Regions from separate parts of the Facklamia sp. P12955 genome, predicted to be linked through region 2. Evidence: predicted binding sites of a transcription regulator. Region 2 holds the regulator's gene; the other holds the start of a gene.

Region 1 (10,183 bases), on a different contig from region 2:
AACTTGTAGGCCAGCTCTTTCGTAATCAGCAGATAATTTGTCCGTAAATTTTATAACATCCTCTTTATGATTAATAAATTGACCATTACGATGGTGGGGGGTTAAAACAATATGTTGGACCCCTTCTTCTTGACCCATTTTAGCTAGGTGAATAGAATCTTCTAGCGTTTGCGCCCCATCGTCTACTCCGGGTATAAGATGTGAATGTAAATCAACAATCATTTTTATTACTCACCCTTGCTATCTTTTTCGGAATCATGACCGTAACCATAACCATAATATGAATAATAGCCTGATCCTTCTTCACGCGGAACACCATTCATAACATATCCTAAAATATTCGCATTGACATTATCTAAGATTTCTTTCGCTTGGCGTACTTCCTCACGACGAACATAGCCATAACGTAATACCATCAAAATACCATCCACACGTGTTGCTAAAATTTGTGGATCAGCCACAGCAGTAATAGGTGGCGTATCATAGATTATCAAATCAAAATATTGATTCAACTCATGCATAATGGATGTCATACGAGCTGAACCGAGTAATTCTGAAGGGTTCGGCGGAATAGGTCCACACGGCAATAAGTAAAGACCTGTTTCGGGATTATGTTGAACTACCTGATTAAATTTGACCTCAGGATTGGCAATTAAGGTTGACAGTCCTTCTTTATTATCGATTCTAAAAGTTCGATGAAGGGTTGGCTTACGCATATCCGCATCAACAATCAAAACCTTTTTCTCTGTTTGAGCCATAACAACCGCTAAGTTTGCTGAAACGGTCGACTTGCCTTCAGCCGGAATACAAGAAGAAATTAGTAAACTCTTAAGCTTCCGATCGACTTGAGCAAATTCAATATTCGTACGGATGGCACGGAATTGCTCCGCATTAATAGATTGAGGAGATGTATAAGTAATTAAAGAGGTTCCAAATTCTTGATCTTTTAATAATTTGCTTTCTTTTTTCTTTCGAGTATTAAACATGCTAAACCTTCTTTCTAGTCCGTTTTTGTGATTTACTACTTGCTATACGAGAACTTTTCATTTCTTTATTTGAAAGTTGATAAATATGTCCTAAATCATTCATTCCTAGACTTGCCATAAATTCATCATCTTTGACGGTTGTGTCAGAAATTTCGGATAATAAAATAATTAAGATGGCAATCGCCAGACCCATTAGGGCCCCAATAATTGAATAAATTGGCAAACTAGGAGAAACTCGGTTTGGGTTAAAAGAAGCTGGAGAAAGAATAAAAATGTTGGTATCTTCTCCCCCATAAATATCGCTGACTGTTTCTTCAAAAACTGTAATCACATTATAAAGAACATTTTGAGCAGCTTGAGGAGACTCAAGCTGAACGGAAACATAAAAAGCTTGTGAGTTTGGTGATTGTTCCACCGTAATAGCATCTTTTAAATCTCCTACCGAATAAGCCTTATTGGCATCATCGCTCACTCGATTAAGAACACTGTCACCCGTGATAATATCGCGGTAAGTATTAATCAACTGTGAGTTAGCTTGTAATTCACTGTATTGGATAGGCGATTGTCCCATTCGCTCTTCTGATTGATTCACTAAAAGCTGAGCCGTTGAGCGGTAATTAGGTGTTACAAATAAAATCATAAAAGCAATCGCCAAAATGATCCCTAAGAGAATTAAACTAAATATTTTAAAAGCATGCTTAGTAAATAATTTCCATAAATCTTTTAAGCTAATTTCTTCTTGTTGCATGTTAACCTCCGTATTGTGTGCTATCATTAGCAAATTTTATTATCTTTTCTTTCATAATTTTAGGCTGATGAACCGCCTCTTTCAAACTTTCGACAAATTCCAAAGTCTCTTGTAGTGGAATTGGTACAACTTTTCCAACAAATATTTGATCATTTAATTGATTTTCAACAAGTTCTGATCCGGTCAATAATTCTTCATAAAGCTTCTCACCTGGTCGAATACCTGACTCTCGAATACCGATTTCTTCAACTGTATGCCCGGAAAGGAGAATCATTTTCTTGGCTAAATCAAGAATTTTAACAGGTTCCCCCATGTCAAGGATAAAAACTTCACCATCTTGGGCAAAAGTTCCAGCAAAAACAACTAATTGGCTGGCTTCTGGAATAGTCATAAAATAGCGAATCATTCTAAAATCTGTAACTAACACAGGACCTCCAGCGGCTATTTGCTTTTTAAAAGCAGGAACAACACTGCCTCGACTGCCCAGTACATTTCCAAAACGAACTGCACAATAAAGGGATGCTGACTGCTTGTTCATGCCAGTGATAATTAACTCAGCTACTCGTTTAGTCGCTCCCATAATATTAGGGGGATTGACCGCTTTATCCGTAGATATCATTACCATTTTAGACACTCTAGCTTGATCGACAGCTCGTGCGACATTGTATGTGCCCAAAATATTATTTTTATAAGCTTCGACCGGGTTAGCTTCCATTAAAGGTACGTGTTTGTGAGCAGCCGCGTGATAGATAATATCAGGTTGATATTCTTTAAATATTTCTAATAGACGGTCATAGTCTTGGATATCCGCAATAACCGGAATATATTGAATCATACGTTCGTTATAAGTTTTAATCATTTCATGATAGATAAGATAGATAGAATTCTCCCCATGCCCTAATAAAATAACTTTTGCTGGATTATGTTTAGAAATTTGACGGGTTATTTCAGATCCGATAGACCCTCCTGCTCCCGTTATTAGAATGGTTTTCCCTTCTAATTCCTTTCTCATAGCAATTTCGTCTAGTTCGATTTCCTGACGGCCCAAAAGGTCTGAAATCTTAATTTCACGCATGGATTCTTTTGGTTGATGGATTCCTAATAAAACGTCTTCAACTTTTGGCATATTATAGACGCGCACACCTAATTCGTTACAATAACGAAGTATCTCTTCATATTTTTCTGGTTTCAGGGAAGGAATAGCAATGACAGCTTTTACGATATTGTACTGCTTAGTTAATTCCGTAAGTTGTTCTAAGCCCCCTACTACCTCGACGCCTCCTATGTTCATACCAATTTTAGAGTGGTCTTCATCTAGGATAGCAACCACTTTTTCGTTTCTTGGATGACGTTGGTAAGCATTCATAAAAAGTGATCCACCGTCTCCTGCTCCAATTAATACAATATTTTCTCTATTTTTGTTATCGATATTAGTGACTCTGTTTTTAGTGTGATAAATATATTGCCATAATATTCGTAAAGCACTGATTGCAACTCCTGCTAGACCTGCTACTATAATTAAATAGCGAAAAGAGAGCCATTTAAGCACTATAGATAAAATCAACCCAGAAACTAAATTGGCAAAAATAACAATTAAAAATAAAAGCGAAAAGTCGACCATAGTCGCATAGCGCTTTATACGTGAATCGACTTTAAAATGCTTAGAGACTGCATAATATAAACCAAAGGACAATAATAAATGTCCCACATAAAACTGCATTGGGACTTTGAATATACCTAAAAAAATGACTAAAGCAACAATTGTTGCTAGACAAAAAGCTAAAAGGTCACTGACTGCCCATATCAATCGTTTGTGGGCAAAAGGTAGGTTTTCTACCCATTGAACGAAACGAAGTGATAACATCTCTTGGTTTCTTAACATGCTTTCATTCCTCACTATAATCTATTAGCTATATAGAACATTATCTTTCTCTAGTACGTCCTAATTTTGATAGCCATATTATCTCTATCATTTTACCGATATTATTAGGCACTTTCAATGTGTTTAAGGACAAATTTCATTAAAACTATCTAATTATAGTCAGGAAAATAAAAAGAGCAAACAATTTAAGGTTAAAACCACCTTAAATCGTTTGCCTAATCAATTTATTTAATTGACTTACATCATACCCATACCTGGTTGGGCAGGCATTTCAGGTTCGTCTTTAGGAATTTCAGCTACGACAGCTTCAGTTGTTAATAATAAAGCTGCTACTGATGCAGCATTTTGTAAGGCTGAACGAGTTACCTTAGTTGGATCAACAATACCAGATTGAATCATATCTTCAAACTGATCCGTTGTTGCATTATAGCCTGTTCCTTCTTTTGAAGAAATAATTTTATTGACGATCACTGAGCCTTCACGACCTGCATTTTCAGCAATTTGACGAACAGGTTCTTCTAAAGCACGAACCACAATCTTCACCCCAGTTGCTTCATCATCAGTTTCTGTTTCTGTGGCAGCTACTTGATCTTTAATGATTAAGTAAGCTGCTCCTCCACCCGCTACGATTCCCTCTTCAACAGCAGCGCGAGTGGCATTTAATGCGTCTTCAATACGTAATTTAACTTCTTTTTGTTCGGTTTCAGTTGCTGCTCCGACTTTAATGACTGCTACACCACCAGCTAATTTGGCTAAACGTTCTTGTAATTTTTCTTTGTCATAGCTTGAAGTAGTTTCTTCTGCTTGGTGACGAATTAAAGCTACACGTTCTTTAATAGCTTCGGATGAACCAGCACCTTCAACAATCGTTGTGTCATCTTTAGTCACAGTCACTTTTCCAGCTGAACCTAAGTGGTCGATGGTTGCATCTTTTAATTCAAAGCCTAATTCTTCAGAAATTACAGTAGCTCCAGTAAGAATCGCAACATCTTCTAACATCGCTTTACGACGGTCTCCAAATCCTGGTGCTTTAACTGCAGCTACATTTAAAGTTCCGCGTAATTTATTTAAAACTAAAGTTGGTAAAGCTTCCCCTTCAACATCTTCAGCAATAATCAATAACGGACGGCCAGATTGCATTACTGCTTCTAATACTGGAAGCGCATCTTGAATGTTAGAAATCTTGCGGTCTGTAATTAAGATATATGGATTTTCTAAATCTGAAATCATTTTTTCATTATCGGTTACCATATATTGTGATAAGTAACCACGATCGAATTGCATACCTTCTACAACTGATAATTCAGTCTCAATGGTTTGAGAATCTTCAATAGTGATTACACCATCGTTGCCGACTTTTTCCATAGCATCAGCAATCAATTCGCCAACCTTTTGGTCTCCTGATGATACAGCTGCTACTTGTGCAATCGCTTCTTTAGAAGATACAGGTTGTGATAATTCTTCTAAAGCTGCTACAGCTGTCTTAGTTGCTTTATCAATTCCACGACGAATACCAACTGGGTTAGCACCTGCTGTAACGTTCTTCATTCCTTCACGTGCAATTGCTTGAGTTAAAACAGTGGCAGTCGTTGTTCCGTCTCCAGCTATATCATTGGTTTTTGAAGCTACTTCTTGCACTAATTGAGCACCCATATTTTCATAACGGTCTTCCAATTCTATTTCACGCGCAATGGTTACCCCGTCGTTTGTAATAAGTGGAGAACCGTAAGTCTTATCTAAGACAACGTTACGTCCCTTAGGGCCCATTGTTGTTTTAACCGTATCTGCTAATAAGTCTACCCCGCGCAATAAAGCTGCACGTGCGTCTTCTGAGAATTTCAATTCTTTTGCCATTTATACCGCTCCTTTATATCTTTTTCTATTGAGTTCTTTATTAAATATCTTTTATTCAATAATTGCTAAAGCTTCTTTTAATTCGATAATAATAAATTTTTCACCTTGGTCTTCAATCTCAGTCGCTGAATAAGATTTATAGATAACTTGATCACCAACTTTAATTCCGTCTTCTGATTCTATTTCAGGACCAACCGATACTACTTCACCAATTTGTTGTTTTTCTTGAGCAGAGCTAGGTAACACAAAGCCGCTTGCTGTTGTTTCTTCGACTTCCTTTGGTTTTAGAACAATACGTTTTGCTAAAGGTTTCAACATGAAAATCCCTCCAAATTTTATTATTTAGCACTCTGTTGATATAAGTGCTAATCACAATTAATATATTAGACCATCTTTGATTAAAAAGCAAGAAATAGATATAAAAATCTCATTATTTTTTCCTAAAACCATAAAAAAACTTCTCACTATAAATAGTAAGAAGTCCAATCATTTTCTATTCTCTTGCTAACTGATCAGCAATTTCTTCTTGGTTAATGAAATAAATCAAGGTCTGCAGTTCATTGGTTAAATCAACATTTTGTACGCGAACACTTTCAGGTACTTCAAAACGTAATGGGGTAAAGTTCAAAACTCCCTTTATACCAGCAGCTATTAATCGTTCCATTATTTCGTCTGCATATTCTTGAGGAACAGTTAAGATAGCCACATCGATTGCTTGGATTTCTAATTGCTCTTCTAACTCATCAATCGAATAGATAGGAATGCCCGAATGGACAGTTCCAATCAAATCAGGATTGACATCAAAACCGGCACCAATTCTGACATTATTAGATTTTCTAAAGTTATAGTTTAATAAGGCATTCCCTAATGATCCAACTCCGATCAAGGCAGTGGTTGTTAGACGATCTTGATTGAGTGTCTTCCCAAAAAACTGAAGCAAATATTCCACATCATAACCATAGCCTCTTTTCCCAAGGGCTCCAAAATAAGAAAAATCACGCCGAATGGTCGCACTGTCAACTTTAACAGCATCACTGAGTTCGGTTGATGAAATGCGCGTCTTACCAGCATTGTATAAGTATCGCAAATAACGATGATAAATTGGCAAACGCTTGGCCGTCGCTCGTGGGATTTCTTTCACCATTCTACTTCCTCCGTTCATCCTAACTTTCACTTGTTTGTGTGTTTTCTCACAATTTGATAAGTCTAGTATATCATCAAACGAAGATAATGCCAATCAGTAGAGAGTCTTTTTTTTTAAAAATTCACAAACTTTTTAAAAAGCCAGTTGAATCGAAACTAGTGAGAGTTTAATAAGCGTGCTATAATGGGAGTGATTGAACAAAGGGGGATGGCCCGTGATTTTACTACAAGCAAACAATATCAGTCGTCGTTTTGCCGATGTGACTTTATACGAAGACGTTAACTTTTCGATTCAAGAACGTGACCGAATTGCATTGGTCGGACGTAACGGAACGGGTAAGTCGACTCTAATTAAACAAATCATTGGTGATGAACCCATCAATGATGGTCAATTTAGTCGTGCTAAAAAGCTAAACATCGGTTACTTAGAACAACATATAGCAGTAGATTCTCTTTTAACTGTTTGGGATGAAATGCTGTCTCTTTTTTCTAAAAAATTAGTTATGAGAGACCAAGCCCAAGAAATTGCTGACAAACTAGCGAATCTAGCTGATCAAGGTGATACTCAATCTATTTTATATCAAGAGACCTTGGCCCAATATGATCAAATTCAAATGGAATTACAAGCAAAAAATGTCTATCAAATCGAATCTACTATTCGAACTGTTCTTCATGGGTTTGGTTTTTATCCGGAGGATTATGATCAACCTATTCAAAGTCTATCCGGAGGCCAAAAGACTCGTATCGCCTTAGCCAGACTCTTATTACAAGACTATGACTTATTAATTCTGGATGAGCCTACCAACCATTTAGACATGCAGACTTTAAGCTGGTTAGAAAAGTTTTTAACCACCTATCAAGGCGCACTTTTAATCGTTTCTCACGATCGCTATTTTTTAGATAAAGTCGCAACTCAAATCTATGAAATTCGCGACCACCATCTACATCATTATCAAGGTAATTATTCTTTTTATGTCCAAGAAAAAGCAGCTCGCATGGAACACGCTCAAAAACAATATCTCAAACAGCAAGCTGAGATTAATCGTTTAGAAGAATTTGTCCAAAAAAACATTGCCCGTGCTTCCACTACTAAAAGAGCCCAAAGCCGACGCAAACAGTTAGAAAAGATGGACCGCATTGAAGCACCTAAACAAGATGCTAAGGCTCCTCGTATTCAATTTTCAATTGCCAAAGAATCGGGTGAAAAAGTTATTCAGGCAGAAAATTTGAGTATTGGTTATTCTCCTACAGATGTTCTTTGTCAAAACATCAACCTTGACCTGACCAAGCAAAATGCTATCGCTATTGTTGGTCCTAATGGAATTGGTAAAACAACTCTTCTAAAAACTCTTTTAGGCTATCTTCCAGTTATCGATGGTACAATTAAGAAGGGAACCAATGTCCAAATTGGCTACTACGACCAAAACGTCAACCATCTGTCTGGCGACGTTACCGTACTCGAGACCCTTTGGCGTGCTCATGATACAACAGATGAGTGGAAAATCCGTTCCATTTTAGGCTCTTTTCTTTTTAGTGGAGAAACGGTGGAAAAGAAAGTCAGTCTGCTCAGTGGTGGTGAAAAAGCTCGTTTAGCCTTAGCTCTTTTAGCGGCTGATCACGATAATACCCTATTGTTGGATGAGCCAACCAACCACTTAGATATTGATTCGAAAGAAGTCTTAGAAGAAGCACTCATTAACTTTAACGGAACGCTGCTATTTGTTTCTCATGATCGTTACTTTATTAATCGGATTGCTACTCATGTTTTAGAAATAGCTGCTGACAAGAGCCAGCTTTATCTTGGCGATTATGATTACTATTTAGCTAAAAAAGAAGAAATTGAAGCCTTTGAAGCAGCTGAGGAAAATAAGAATGGACAAAAAGAAGAACTTATCTCTGCTGGTCAGCTGTCTTATGAAGAAAATAAAAAAATAAAAAGTGAACTAAGAAGACTACAGAAATTAGCAGACGAAGCTTGGACTGATAACGAAGCTCTTGAAGAAATGATCGAAAAAGATAAAGAAATGATGCTTGAAGCAGCAAATGCTAACGATCATCAAGCATTAATTGCTATTGATCAGAAAATAAAAGAAAAGCAAGAAACTAGTAATCAGTTAGTTACACAATGGGAAGAATACAGTCTGGCTATTGAAGACTATCTTGAAAAATACCCCGATTTAAAATAAATTTAAACACACACACTGAAAATTTCAGTGTGTGTGTTCTTTATAGAGTCATAGCTGGTCTGGCATTGGCTGCTAAATCCGTATATTCTTCCTTTAATAACTTTGGATAGGCAGCTGCTCCAATCATGGCTGCATTATCTCCGCATAATGCTAAAGGTGGAATTAAAAGTTCTACATTAGGGTAGTGAGCTTCGAACAGGCTTTGTATGCTTGCTCTCAATTCACTATTGGCGGCTACTCCGCCGGCTAAAACAAATTGCTTAATCTCTGGACGATTTTCCAAAGCCTTGCTAACTTTTCCCGTTAAAACATCCACACAGGCACGTTGAAAACTCGCTGCTAAATCAACTGGCTGGATGCTTTCTCCTCTTTGGTTAGCGTTGTGAACCAGGTTCATCACCGCACTCTTCATACCTGAAAATGAAAAATCTAAGTTATTCTCATTTAACATGGCACGAGGGATTGAATAAATTTCTGGGTTTCCTTCTTTAGCCATTTGATCAAGATACTTACCTGCTGGATAAGGTAAGTCTAGCAAGCGGCCTACCTTATCATAAGCCTCTCCTACCGCATCATCTTGCGTTTCACCAATGACTTGATAATTATTCGCCGACTTCATAACCACCAACTCAGTATGTCCACCACTGACAATTAAAGCCATTAATGGAAACTCTAAGTTTTTAATAAAGCGGCTGGCATAAATATGTCCAGCTAAATGGTTGACAGCAATTAAAGGCTTTTTATATAAATAGGACAATGTCTTAGCTGCAGTAACTCCAATTAATAGAGGGCCAACTAGCCCAGGACCTTGGGTCACTGCGATCGCATCTACCTGATCAATCGATTCTAGTTGGGCTTCTTCTAATGCTAACTTCAAAACTTGACTGATTTGTTCGACATGGTGACGACTAGCTACCTCAGGGACAACACCGCCAAATCGCATATGACTCTTTACCTGGGAGGCAACAATATTCGCTTTAATATGACAGCCATTTTCTATCAAGGCTACACTCGTCTCATCACAAGACGATTCAATGGCTAATATTAAATTTTCTTCTTGCATTGGCTATTCCTCCTACTCAAATGTTAACTGCATAACCCAGCCATCTTCAACCGGATCATGATAATAGTTAGGCCGTTCATCAATTATCTTAAATCCCACTGCTTGATATACGGCAATAGCCACCTGATTACTGACTCGAACTTCCAAGTTAACTTTTTCTACTTTATTTTCTTGAAATTGATCTAGAAGAGCTCTTAAAAAAGCTTTTCCCCTCCCTTTGCCTCTGTATAGAGGACCAACCCAAAAATAATGTATGTTTGCTTCTTCAAAAAGGACTTGTCCGCCACAACAAGCCACTAACTCTTGGGCGTCGGTCCAAAT
Region 2 (10,183 bases):
AGACTCCTTAAATACAGCTGTTCACCCCATTGAAACGGCAGTTTCTGACTATGCAAAAATCCAACTAAATCCAGAACAGTTTACAGACATTAAACATGGAAAAGTTTTAGACATTAATTATTTTAATGACAGGCTTATTGAACCAACTGCCTTATTTTATCAAGACCGTTTGTTAGCAATTTACGGCCCACATCCTAGCAAAGAGAATTTAATAAAACCTATTAAGATGTTTCCAATGGAAGGAGTTTAAGCCTTGCAGACAATTTATTTAGCACATCCTTACGATCAAGAACAACTATATGACCAACCAGTCGTTTTAGCTCTAGGCTTTTTTGATGGTGTTCATTTAGGCCATCAAGAAGTTATCAAAAAGGGGCGTGAATTAGCAGATCATTATCAAGTCCCTTTAGCCGTCTTAACTTTTAACCATACTCCTCGTCTTGTTTATCAACAGATCCATCCGAATCACTACTTTTATTTAAGTGATAACCCTCGTAAAATAGAACTGATGGAGGTTAATGGAGTAGATATTTTATATATTGCTGAGTTCACTTCAGCCATGGGAGCTCAGAGTCCACAAGAGTTCGTGGACAGCTACATGGTTAATTTGAATGCCGTTCATGTGGTGGCGGGGTTTGACTATACCTACGGTCTGAAAGAGATAGCTAATATGCAAACTCTGGTTGACCATAGTCAAGGACGCTTTAAAATTAGCGAAATTCCTAAAAAGACAATCGGTGACCATAAGATTTCTTCAAGTGAAATTCAATACCAGCTATCAAATGGTAATATTGATTTAGCTAATCAAGAATTAGGTTACATTTATGAAACCAGAGGACTTGTCATCAATGGCTTAAAAAGAGGGAGAAAACTAGGTTTTCCGACAGCGAATGTGGCAATGGATTATGGTCAGTTAACACCTGGCATAGGGGTGTATATTGTCGAAATTTGTGTTCAAGGCCAATGGTATATGGGCATGGCATCTATTGGATATAATATTACCTTTGATGATGTGAAAGAACTCTCCATTGAAGTTTATATTTTAGATTTTGACCGCATGATTTATGGGGAAAAGGTTCGTATAAAGTGGCATCATTACTTACGTGGAGAGATTAAATTTGATGGTATTGAAGGTTTGATTAATCAACTTGAAAAGGATCAAGACCATACACGGGCGTACTTTAAATAATCAAGGATCGATAGACATAATTAGCACTTTCGAATTGAGAGTGCTAATTTTTTTTAATTTTATGGGCACATTCCCTTGACAAAGGTGATGGAGGATAGTAAGATAGAGACAGTTAGCACTCGGTATGAATAAGTGCTAATAATGTGAGGTGATTGATCATATTAACAGCCAGACAACACCAAATCTTAGAATTAATTGTTCGCCTTTATGCAAATTTAGAGGCACCAATCGGGTCAAAGACTTTACTCAAGGAGAGTTTTCTTGATATAAGTCCGGCAACTGTTCGTAATGAGATGGTTGTTTTAGAAAAAAACGGCTTTCTGGTTAAGGCACATACATCAAGTGGTAGAATACCTTCTTATGAAGGCTATCGTTATTATGTAGATCGTCTGATCACTAAAATTGAGAATGATTCATGGGAGCAATCCTATGAAGCAGATCTCAAAGCAGTTAGCGAAATCTTCTTAAATCGCCGACAAGAGAATTTTAAGATGGCGAAAATTGCTGCGGATTTATTGGTCTCATTAACTGGATTACCTTGCTTGGTTTTTGGACAGAATAATGAAGAGCATCGAGTGGCTGACTTTAAGTTAGTGCTTTTAAGTAACCATCAAATAATGGCTATTTTATTATCGGATCAAGGACATGTGGAAAATAAAATGTTCCAAACCTTATATCCGGTTGAGGATGATGATTTACGTCAAATGCGTTCAATTCTTAATTCAGAATTGCGAGGTATTACATTAGAAGATGCTTATCAGCGGACTAAATTAACTATTCCGATGATTATGCAAAGACAATTGTCAACTTCGATTGATTTTTCTCCTTTAGTTGAGAAGTCAATTCAACAAGTTAAAGGAACGCGTTATTTTGTTTCTGGCAAGAATAATCTTTTTGATTGTTTGGATCAGCGTTATTCCAACAATGAATACAAAAAATTATTCAATTTGATTGATGGATCGAATGAATTATTTGATCTCTTTGAACAACGTCAAGATGGAATCGAAGTTCTTTTCGGACAAGAGTTTGCTCCGCAAGGGATGCGTCATTTATCTTTAGTGACGGGAACCTTCACACAAGACTTAAGCAAAATGTCTTTAAGTATCTTAGGACCTTCGACGATGCATTATTCACGCATGATTGTCCTTATGGAGCAGATATTAAAAGAATTTAATCAATAAAGGAGGTCATCAAGTGACAGAAGAAAATAAAAAGAGGAATGACAAGCAATCTTCTGCAGAACTTAACGATGAAAAAGAAAAGTTAGTAGAAGATGAAGTCATTGAAAGTTCAGCAGAAAAAAATCAGGATAGTCTGAATAATGATGTAAATGATGTAAATGAAGAAACTGAAGCAGCACCAGTAGAGGAAGTTTCTTCCATTGAAGATGAATTAAGAGAAAGTATTCAGAATTTGGAGGATCGAAATTTACGCCTACAGGCTGAAATTGCTAATATGCAACGATCTAATAGTCGTGAAAGACAAGAAGCTGCTAAATATCGATCTCAATCTTTAGCTAATAAATTAATTGATGCAATTGATAATCTTGAACGCGCTTTGCAAATTAAAGCAAGTTCAGAAGAGAGTCAAGCAATCCACAAAGGGATCCAAATGGTGTATGATCAAATCTTACAAGCATTTAAAGAAGAAAAAATTGAAGTGATCAATCCCTTAAACGAAACATTCGATCCAAATTATCATCAAGCGGTAACCACCCAACCAGCGGCTGAAGGGCAAGACACTGATATTGTAGTGAATGTTCTACAAAAAGGATACATCCTTAATGATCGCATCATTCGCCCGGCCATGGTAATTGTGTCCGCCTAATTATTAAGCACTTAGTTTTAACCAAAATAAATTTTTAAAGGAGTAGATTATATGTCTAAAATTATAGGTATTGACTTAGGTACAACAAACTCTGCTGTTTCCATTTTAGAAGGTGGAGAAGCAAAGATTATTACTAACCCAGAAGGAAACCGTACCACTCCATCTGTAGTAGCTTTCAAAAATAATGAGATTCAAGTGGGTGAAGTAGCTAAGCGTCAAGCAGTTACAAACCCTGACACAGTAGCTTCCATCAAACGTCATATTGGAGAAGATAACTTTAAGACTGAAATGGGTGGAAAGAGCTATACACCTCAAGAGATTTCAGCTATGATTTTACAACACTTGAAATCATTTGCTGAAGATTACTTAGGCGATAAGGTTGAGAAAGCAGTTATCACTGTTCCTGCTTATTTTAACGATGCTCAGCGTCAAGCAACTAAAGATGCTGGACGTATTGCAGGTTTAGAAGTTGAACGTATTGTTAACGAGCCAACCGCTGCAGCTTTAGCGTATGGTTTAGATAAAACCGATGCTGAAGAAAAAGTCCTAGTCTTTGACTTAGGGGGAGGAACTTTTGACGTTTCAATCCTTGAATTAGGCGATGGCGTATTTGATGTATTATCTACAGCAGGGGATAATAAACTAGGTGGAGATGACTTTGATAATAAAGTTATCGACTTCTTAGTTGAAGAATTTAAAAAAGAAAACTCTATTGACCTTTCTAAAGATAAAATGGCTTTACAGCGCCTGAAAGACGCTGCAGAAAAAGCTAAGAAAGATCTTTCTGGTGTGACTTCTACACAAATCAGCTTACCATTTATTACAGCGACAGCTGATGGGCCATTACACTTAGAAACAACTTTAACTCGTGCTAAATTTGATGAGTTAACGCATGACTTAGTAGAAAGAACTAAAGGGCCAGTTCGTCAAGCCTTGAAAGATGCTGGTTTAAGCAAATCTGAAATTGACGAAGTAATCTTGGTAGGAGGATCGACACGTATTCCTGCTGTACAAGAAGCCGTTAAGAAAGAAACTGGAAAAGATCCTAACAAATCGGTTAACCCAGACGAAGTAGTTGCTATGGGTGCAGCTATCCAAGGTGGCGTTATCTCTGGTGATGTTAAAGACATCGTTCTATTAGATGTTACGCCATTATCACTTGGTATCGAAACAATGGGTGGTGTATTCACTAAATTAATTGACCGTAACACTACTATCCCAACTTCTAAATCACAAGTCTTCTCTACAGCAGCTGACAATCAACCAGCAGTAGATGTTCACGTTTTACAAGGTGAGCGTGAAATGGCAGCAGATAATAAGACTTTAGGTCGTTTCCAATTAACTGATATTCCAGCAGCACCTCGTGGCATTCCACAAATTGAAGTTACCTTTGATATTGATAAAAACGGTATTGTGAACGTTTCAGCCAAAGATTTAGGTACTCAAAAAGAACAAACGATTACTATAAAATCTTCTTCAGGTTTATCCGATGAAGAAATCGAACGTATGGTTAAAGATGCTGAGGCAAATGCTGAATCCGATAAGAAACGTCGTGAAGAAGCTGATTTACGCAACGAAGTCGATCAAATGATCTTTACAACTAATAAGACTATCGATGAATTGAAAGATAATGATAACATTTCTGAAGATGAATTGACTAAAGCAGAAACAGCTCGTGATGAATTGAAAGCAGCTGTTGAAGCAAATGATTTAGAAGAAATGAAAACAAAACGTGATGCATTAAATGAAGTGATTCAAAATCTATCCGTTAAACTTTACGAGCAAGCTGCTCAACAAGCTCAAGCTGCTCAAGAAAATCAAACAGATGCCTCTGATGCTCAATCATCTTCTGATGATAATATTGTCGATGCTGACTTTGAAGAAGTCGACGAGTAATTAAGACATACTTTAGCAAGAGTCTAGGCTAAGTCCTCGACTCTTGTCTTTTATCAGGAGAATTAAAATGTGTAAGGAGGGACAAAATGGCAAATAAAAGAGACTATTATGATGTCTTAGGTGTATCTCGCGATGCCAGTGATGCTGACATTAAAAAGGCTTATCGTAAACTGTCCAAAAAATACCATCCGGATATTAATAAAGATGCAGGAGCTGACGAAAAGTTTAAAGAAGTTGCAGAAGCTTATGAGGTCCTAAGTGATAGTCAAAAGCGGGCTGCTTATGATCAATACGGCCATGCTTCAACGGATCCTAACTTTGGAGCCGGCTTTGGCGGTGGTGGTTTTGGTGGCTTCTCTGGTGGTGCAGGCTTTGGCTTTGAAGATATCTTTGATACTTTCTTTGGTGGATCTGCTGGAGGAGGACGAAGAGCCAATGCTCCTCGTAAGGGTAATGACCTACAATATCGTATTAATTTAACCTTTGAAGAGGCTATTTTTGGTAAAGAAACGACCATAAAATATAATCGTAATGAGGAATGTCATACCTGTCACGGAACAGGTGCCAAGGAAGGCACTGAGCCCGTTACTTGCCACAAGTGTCATGGCACAGGGACTATTCAGGTAGAACGAAACTCTCCTTTTGGTCGTGTGATGACGCAAACCACATGTGATGTCTGCGGTGGGACAGGTAAAGAAATTAAAGAAAAATGTACCACTTGTCATGGTTCTGGTATAGAATCCGTTAGTCATTCTGTTAAAGTGACTGTGCCAGCAGGTGTTGAAGAAGGTAATCAAATTCGCCTCTCAGGTCAAGGTGAGGCGGGTTCAAATGGTGGACCTTATGGAGACCTTTATGTAGTTTTCCATGTTGAACCAAGTAAGGAATTTAAACGAGATGGTACGGAAATCTATTACACGCTACCCATCACTTTCTCTCAAGCGGCCTTGGGTGATGAAATCCAAGTTCCAACGGTACATGGTAAGGTGAAGTTAAAGGTTCCAGCTGGCACACAAACAGGGACCACTTTCCGCTTAAAAGGCAAAGGAGCACCGAGTGTTCGCTCAGGTTATACGGGAGATCAACAAGTAACGGTTAAAGTCGTTACTCCTTCTAAACTGACTGACAAACAGCATGAATTATTTAAACAGTTAGCTAAAGAAATGGGTGCTAATGTTAAAGAGCAAGAAGGTGGCTTCTTTAATAAGATGCGTGATATTTTTCATGGTGAATAAAAATAGGCTAGCATCAGGGTATTCAATATGCTCTGATGCTTTTTACTTGCTTAGAAAAGTTTTAAATCAATTGGAATCAAAATAAGATTGATTAGCTTCTAGATAGGAAATTTTAAAGAATAAATAAAGATTTTATTGAGTAGTTCATTTATTAAAATACCATAGTGAAAGAAAACTATTCAAAATCACTCATTTTTGATAAGATAGACCTTAGCTATTGATAAGAGGCTTGAAAAGGAAGTGAAGTCAAGTGAATATAGAAGAAATGAAGAATAGACAAGAAAGAATCCGTAATTTTTCGATAATTGCGCATATTGACCATGGTAAATCCACACTAGCTGATCGTATTTTACAACAAACACATACAGTGGCTGATCGTGATATGCAAGAGCAATTGTTAGATTCCATGGACTTGGAAAGAGAACGAGGAATTACCATTAAATTGAATGCAGTGGAACTGACTTATCGGGCTAAAGATGGCATTGATTATATTTTCCATTTAATCGATACCCCTGGTCACGTCGATTTTACTTATGAGGTTTCAAGATCTTTGGCTGCTTGTGAAGGAGCCATTCTAGTAGTCGATGCAGCACAAGGAATTGAAGCCCAAACCTTGGCTAATGTGTATTTAGCAGTGGATAATGATTTAGAAATATTACCTGTTATTAATAAAATCGATCTGCCTTCAGCCGATCCTGAAAGGGTTCAAAAAGAAATTGAAGATATTATCGGCATCGATGCCTCAGAAGCGGTTTTTGCTTCTGCCAAGTCAGGCATCGGTATTGATGAGATTTTAGAGCAAATAGTTGAGAAAGTTCCTGCACCAATGGGAGATATAGAAGACCCCTTACAGGCTCTTATTTTTGACTCTGCTTATGATGCTTATCGTGGGGTTGTTTTAAATATTCGAGTGATGAATGGTATGGTCAAACCAGGTGACACCATCCGTCTAATGAGTAATGGTAAAGAGTTTGAAGTGATTGATGTTGGAATCTTCTCACCGAGTCCTCTCAAAAGAGACTTCTTGATGGTAGGAGATGTTGGCTATCTAACCGCAGGTATAAAGACCATTCAAGATACCCGTGTAGGAGATACTATAACCCTAGCGGATAATCCAGCTGAGGAGGCCTTGGATGGTTACCGCAAATTAAATCCAATGGTTTTTGCCGGTCTCTATCCGGTTGACTCGGCCGATTATAATGACTTGCGGGAAGCACTTGAAAAGTTACAATTAAATGATGCTTCTTTACACTTTGAACCAGAAACATCGCAAGCCCTAGGCTTTGGTTTCCGAACAGGCTTTTTAGGTTTACTGCATATGGATGTTATTCAAGAAAGACTTGAGCGTGAATTTGATATTGATTTAATTACCACTGCTCCGTCAGTTATTTACCGTGTTGAAAAGACGGATGGGGAAGAGCTTTTGATTGACAACCCATCTGAAATGCCAGATCCAACAGAGATTGATAAGATTTTTGAACCTTATGTAAAAGCGACTATTATGGTACCAAATGATTATGTGGGCGCTGTAATGGAACTATCTCAACGCAAGCGTGGTAACTTTATTACGATGGATTATCTGGATGATTTCCGGGTAAATGTAATTTATGAACTACCAATGGCTGAAATTGTGTATGATTTCTTCGATAAGTTGAAATCATCAACCAAAGGCTATGCTTCCTTAGATTACGAATTAATTGGCTATAAAGAGTCTAATCTAGTAAAATTAGAAGTTTTACTTAATTCTGATGTCATTGATGCCTTCTCGATTATAGTGCATAAAGATTTTGCCTATAATCGCGGTCGTGCTTTAGTTGAAAAACTAAAAGGGATTATCCCACGTCAAATGTTTGAAGTACCTGTCCAAGCAGCTATTGGACATAAGATCATCGCACGAACAACCATTAAGGCTTATCGAAAAGATGTTACAGCTAAATTATATGGTGGGGATGTCTCCCGTCGTAAGAAGTTATTAGAAAAACAAAAAGAAGGTAAAAAGCGGATGAAATCAGTCGGTAACGTTGAAATTCCACAAGAAGCTTTCATGGCTGTCTTACAAATGGATGAAGAATAAAAGAATAACGGTTCATAAAAACCTATCTTTGAGAATTCAAAGATGGGTTTTCTTATTACTATAAAGCAATATTAATTTTCATTTTGAACCAATCCCTTTTAGAGAACGTAAGTAAGCTACTTTTATGATAAATAATCAATTAAAATCTTTTTAAATAAGTATAATAAAAGTTTTTGTTTTCAGAAAACTCACTGTCTTTTCATAAAATATTGAAATGCTACAAAGTGATGTGTATAATTTTAAATTAGAAAGCGCTTTGATAAAGGAGGTTATTGAATGATTGAAGGAATAAAAGGGGAATTAATTGTTTCTTGTCAAGCTTTAGAAGATGAACCTTTGCACAGTTCTTTTATCATGTCACGAATGGCCTTAGCTGCTAAAGAAGGTGGAGCTAAAGGTATTCGTTCGAATTCAGTTGAAGATATTAAAGCAATCAAAGAACAAGTCGATTTGCCAATTATTGGCATTATTAAACGGGTTTATGATGGGGCTGATGCTTTTATTACACCTACGATGACTGAAGTGGATGAGTTAATGCAAGCAAGGCCGGAAATCATAGCAATTGATGCAACTGCATCTACGAGGCCATACGGAGAATCATTAAGTGATTTAATGGTAAAGATTAAAGAAAAGTATCCCCAACAAAAGCTGATGGCTGATTGTTCAACCTTAGAAGAAATGAAAATGGCTGAACAAATTGGTTTTGATTATATTGGTACAACTTTGGTAGGTTATACTCAACAAAGTAAGAAAGATAAGATAGAAAGCAATGATTTTCAACTCATCCGTCAAGCGGTTGAAACAATCAACAAACCAATTATTGCTGAAGGTAATATTGATACTCCTGAAAAAGTAAGACACGTTTTAGAGCTTGGGGTACATAGTGTAGTAGTTGGTTCAGCTATCACTAGACCTCAATTAATTACAAAAAAATTTGTCGAAGCTATTCATAACCAATAGATTAATAGGGGGAAATAAAATGACAAAAAAAACAGCTAGAGAAATCAAAGGTATTATCTCAGCCCTCTTGGTACCCTTTGATTCAAAGGGCAAAGTTAACGAAGCAGGGCTACGTCAAGTAGTCCGTCATAATATTGATAATATGAAGGTAGCAGGGCTATATGTAGGAGGCTCAACTGGTGAAAATTTCTTATTAGATATGGCCATTAAAAAACAAATTTTTGAAATTGTTAAAGATGAAGTGAAAGACCAAGTGAAACTCATTGCACAAGTTGGTGGTCCCAATGTTTATGAAGCAATTGAACTCGGTAAATTTGCGACAGATTTGGATTATGACGCAATTTCAGCAGTAACTCCTTTTTATTATAAGTTTTCATTCGCTGAGGTTAAACAATATTATAAAGATATTACAGAAGCTGTTGATAATGACTTAATTATTTATTCAATCCCAGTTCTTACAGGTATTAATATGGGGATGGCAGAATTTAAGGAATTATTTGAATTAGACAATATTGTTGGTGTTAAGTTTACTGCTGCAGACTTTTTCTTATTAGAACGATTACGTAAAGCGTTTCCAGATGTACTAATCTATTCAGGTTTTGATGAGATGCTTTATCCAGCTGCTATCTATCATGTTGATGGAGCAATCGGATCGACATATAACGTAAATGGTTTGCGAGCTCGTGGCATTTTAGAAGCTGTCAATGAGGGCAACCATGAGAAAGCACTTAAGCTACAAAATGAGAGTAATGATTTAATTGAAGCAGTGCTAGCAAACGGTTTATATCCAACTCTTAAAAGTATTTTACAATTACAGGGTGCGAATAAAGGGGAGTTTTTAAGTCGTAAACCGATGGCTTCGATGACAGCCGACCAAAAAGAAGAAGCAGAACGAATTTTTAAAAATTATTTATAATTAATTAAAAAGACTTAGGTAATTAAAGAATATTTTATATAGCGTTATGCTTCACTAAGCATGTAAAATTGAAAAGGAGTTTAATA

Evidence for each region. Region 2 encodes HrcA, which represses chaperone genes, less so after heat shock. Its sites were predicted from a motif close to TTAGCACTCNNNNNNNNNGAGTGCTAA; they were not measured.
Region 1: a site for HrcA is predicted at 5,813-5,839, ahead of ACQV2G_RS07125 (co-chaperone GroES). Genes of this name have one in related genera too.

Annotation. Positions count from the first base shown of each region.
Region 1 is NZ_JBNUPF010000023.1:3,483-13,665, forward strand. It holds gene ACQV2G_RS07100 (tyrosine-protein phosphatase) at 1-222, opposite strand, end outside; gene ACQV2G_RS07105 (CpsD/CapB family tyrosine-protein kinase) at 228-986, opposite strand; gene ACQV2G_RS07110 (YveK family protein) at 988-1,734, opposite strand; gene ACQV2G_RS07115 (polysaccharide biosynthesis protein) at 1,736-3,616, opposite strand; gene groL (chaperonin GroEL) at 3,854-5,470, opposite strand; gene ACQV2G_RS07125 (co-chaperone GroES) at 5,522-5,788, opposite strand; gene ACQV2G_RS07130 (redox-sensing transcriptional repressor Rex) at 5,964-6,614, opposite strand; gene ACQV2G_RS07135 (ABC-F family ATP-binding cassette domain-containing protein) at 6,829-8,799, shown strand; gene tsaD (tRNA (adenosine(37)-N6)-threonylcarbamoyltransferase complex transferase subunit TsaD) at 8,840-9,862, opposite strand; gene rimI (ribosomal protein S18-alanine N-acetyltransferase) at 9,875-10,183, opposite strand, start outside.
Region 2 is NZ_JBNUPF010000027.1:3,152-13,334, reverse strand. It holds gene truB (tRNA pseudouridine(55) synthase TruB) at 1-250, shown strand, start outside; gene ribF (riboflavin biosynthesis protein RibF) at 254-1,189, shown strand; gene hrcA (heat-inducible transcriptional repressor HrcA) at 1,342-2,370, shown strand; gene grpE (nucleotide exchange factor GrpE) at 2,384-3,016, shown strand; gene dnaK (molecular chaperone DnaK) at 3,068-4,912, shown strand; gene dnaJ (molecular chaperone DnaJ) at 4,999-6,147, shown strand; gene lepA (translation elongation factor 4) at 6,398-8,221, shown strand; gene ACQV2G_RS07705 (N-acetylmannosamine-6-phosphate 2-epimerase) at 8,498-9,181, shown strand; gene ACQV2G_RS07700 (N-acetylneuraminate lyase) at 9,201-10,097, shown strand.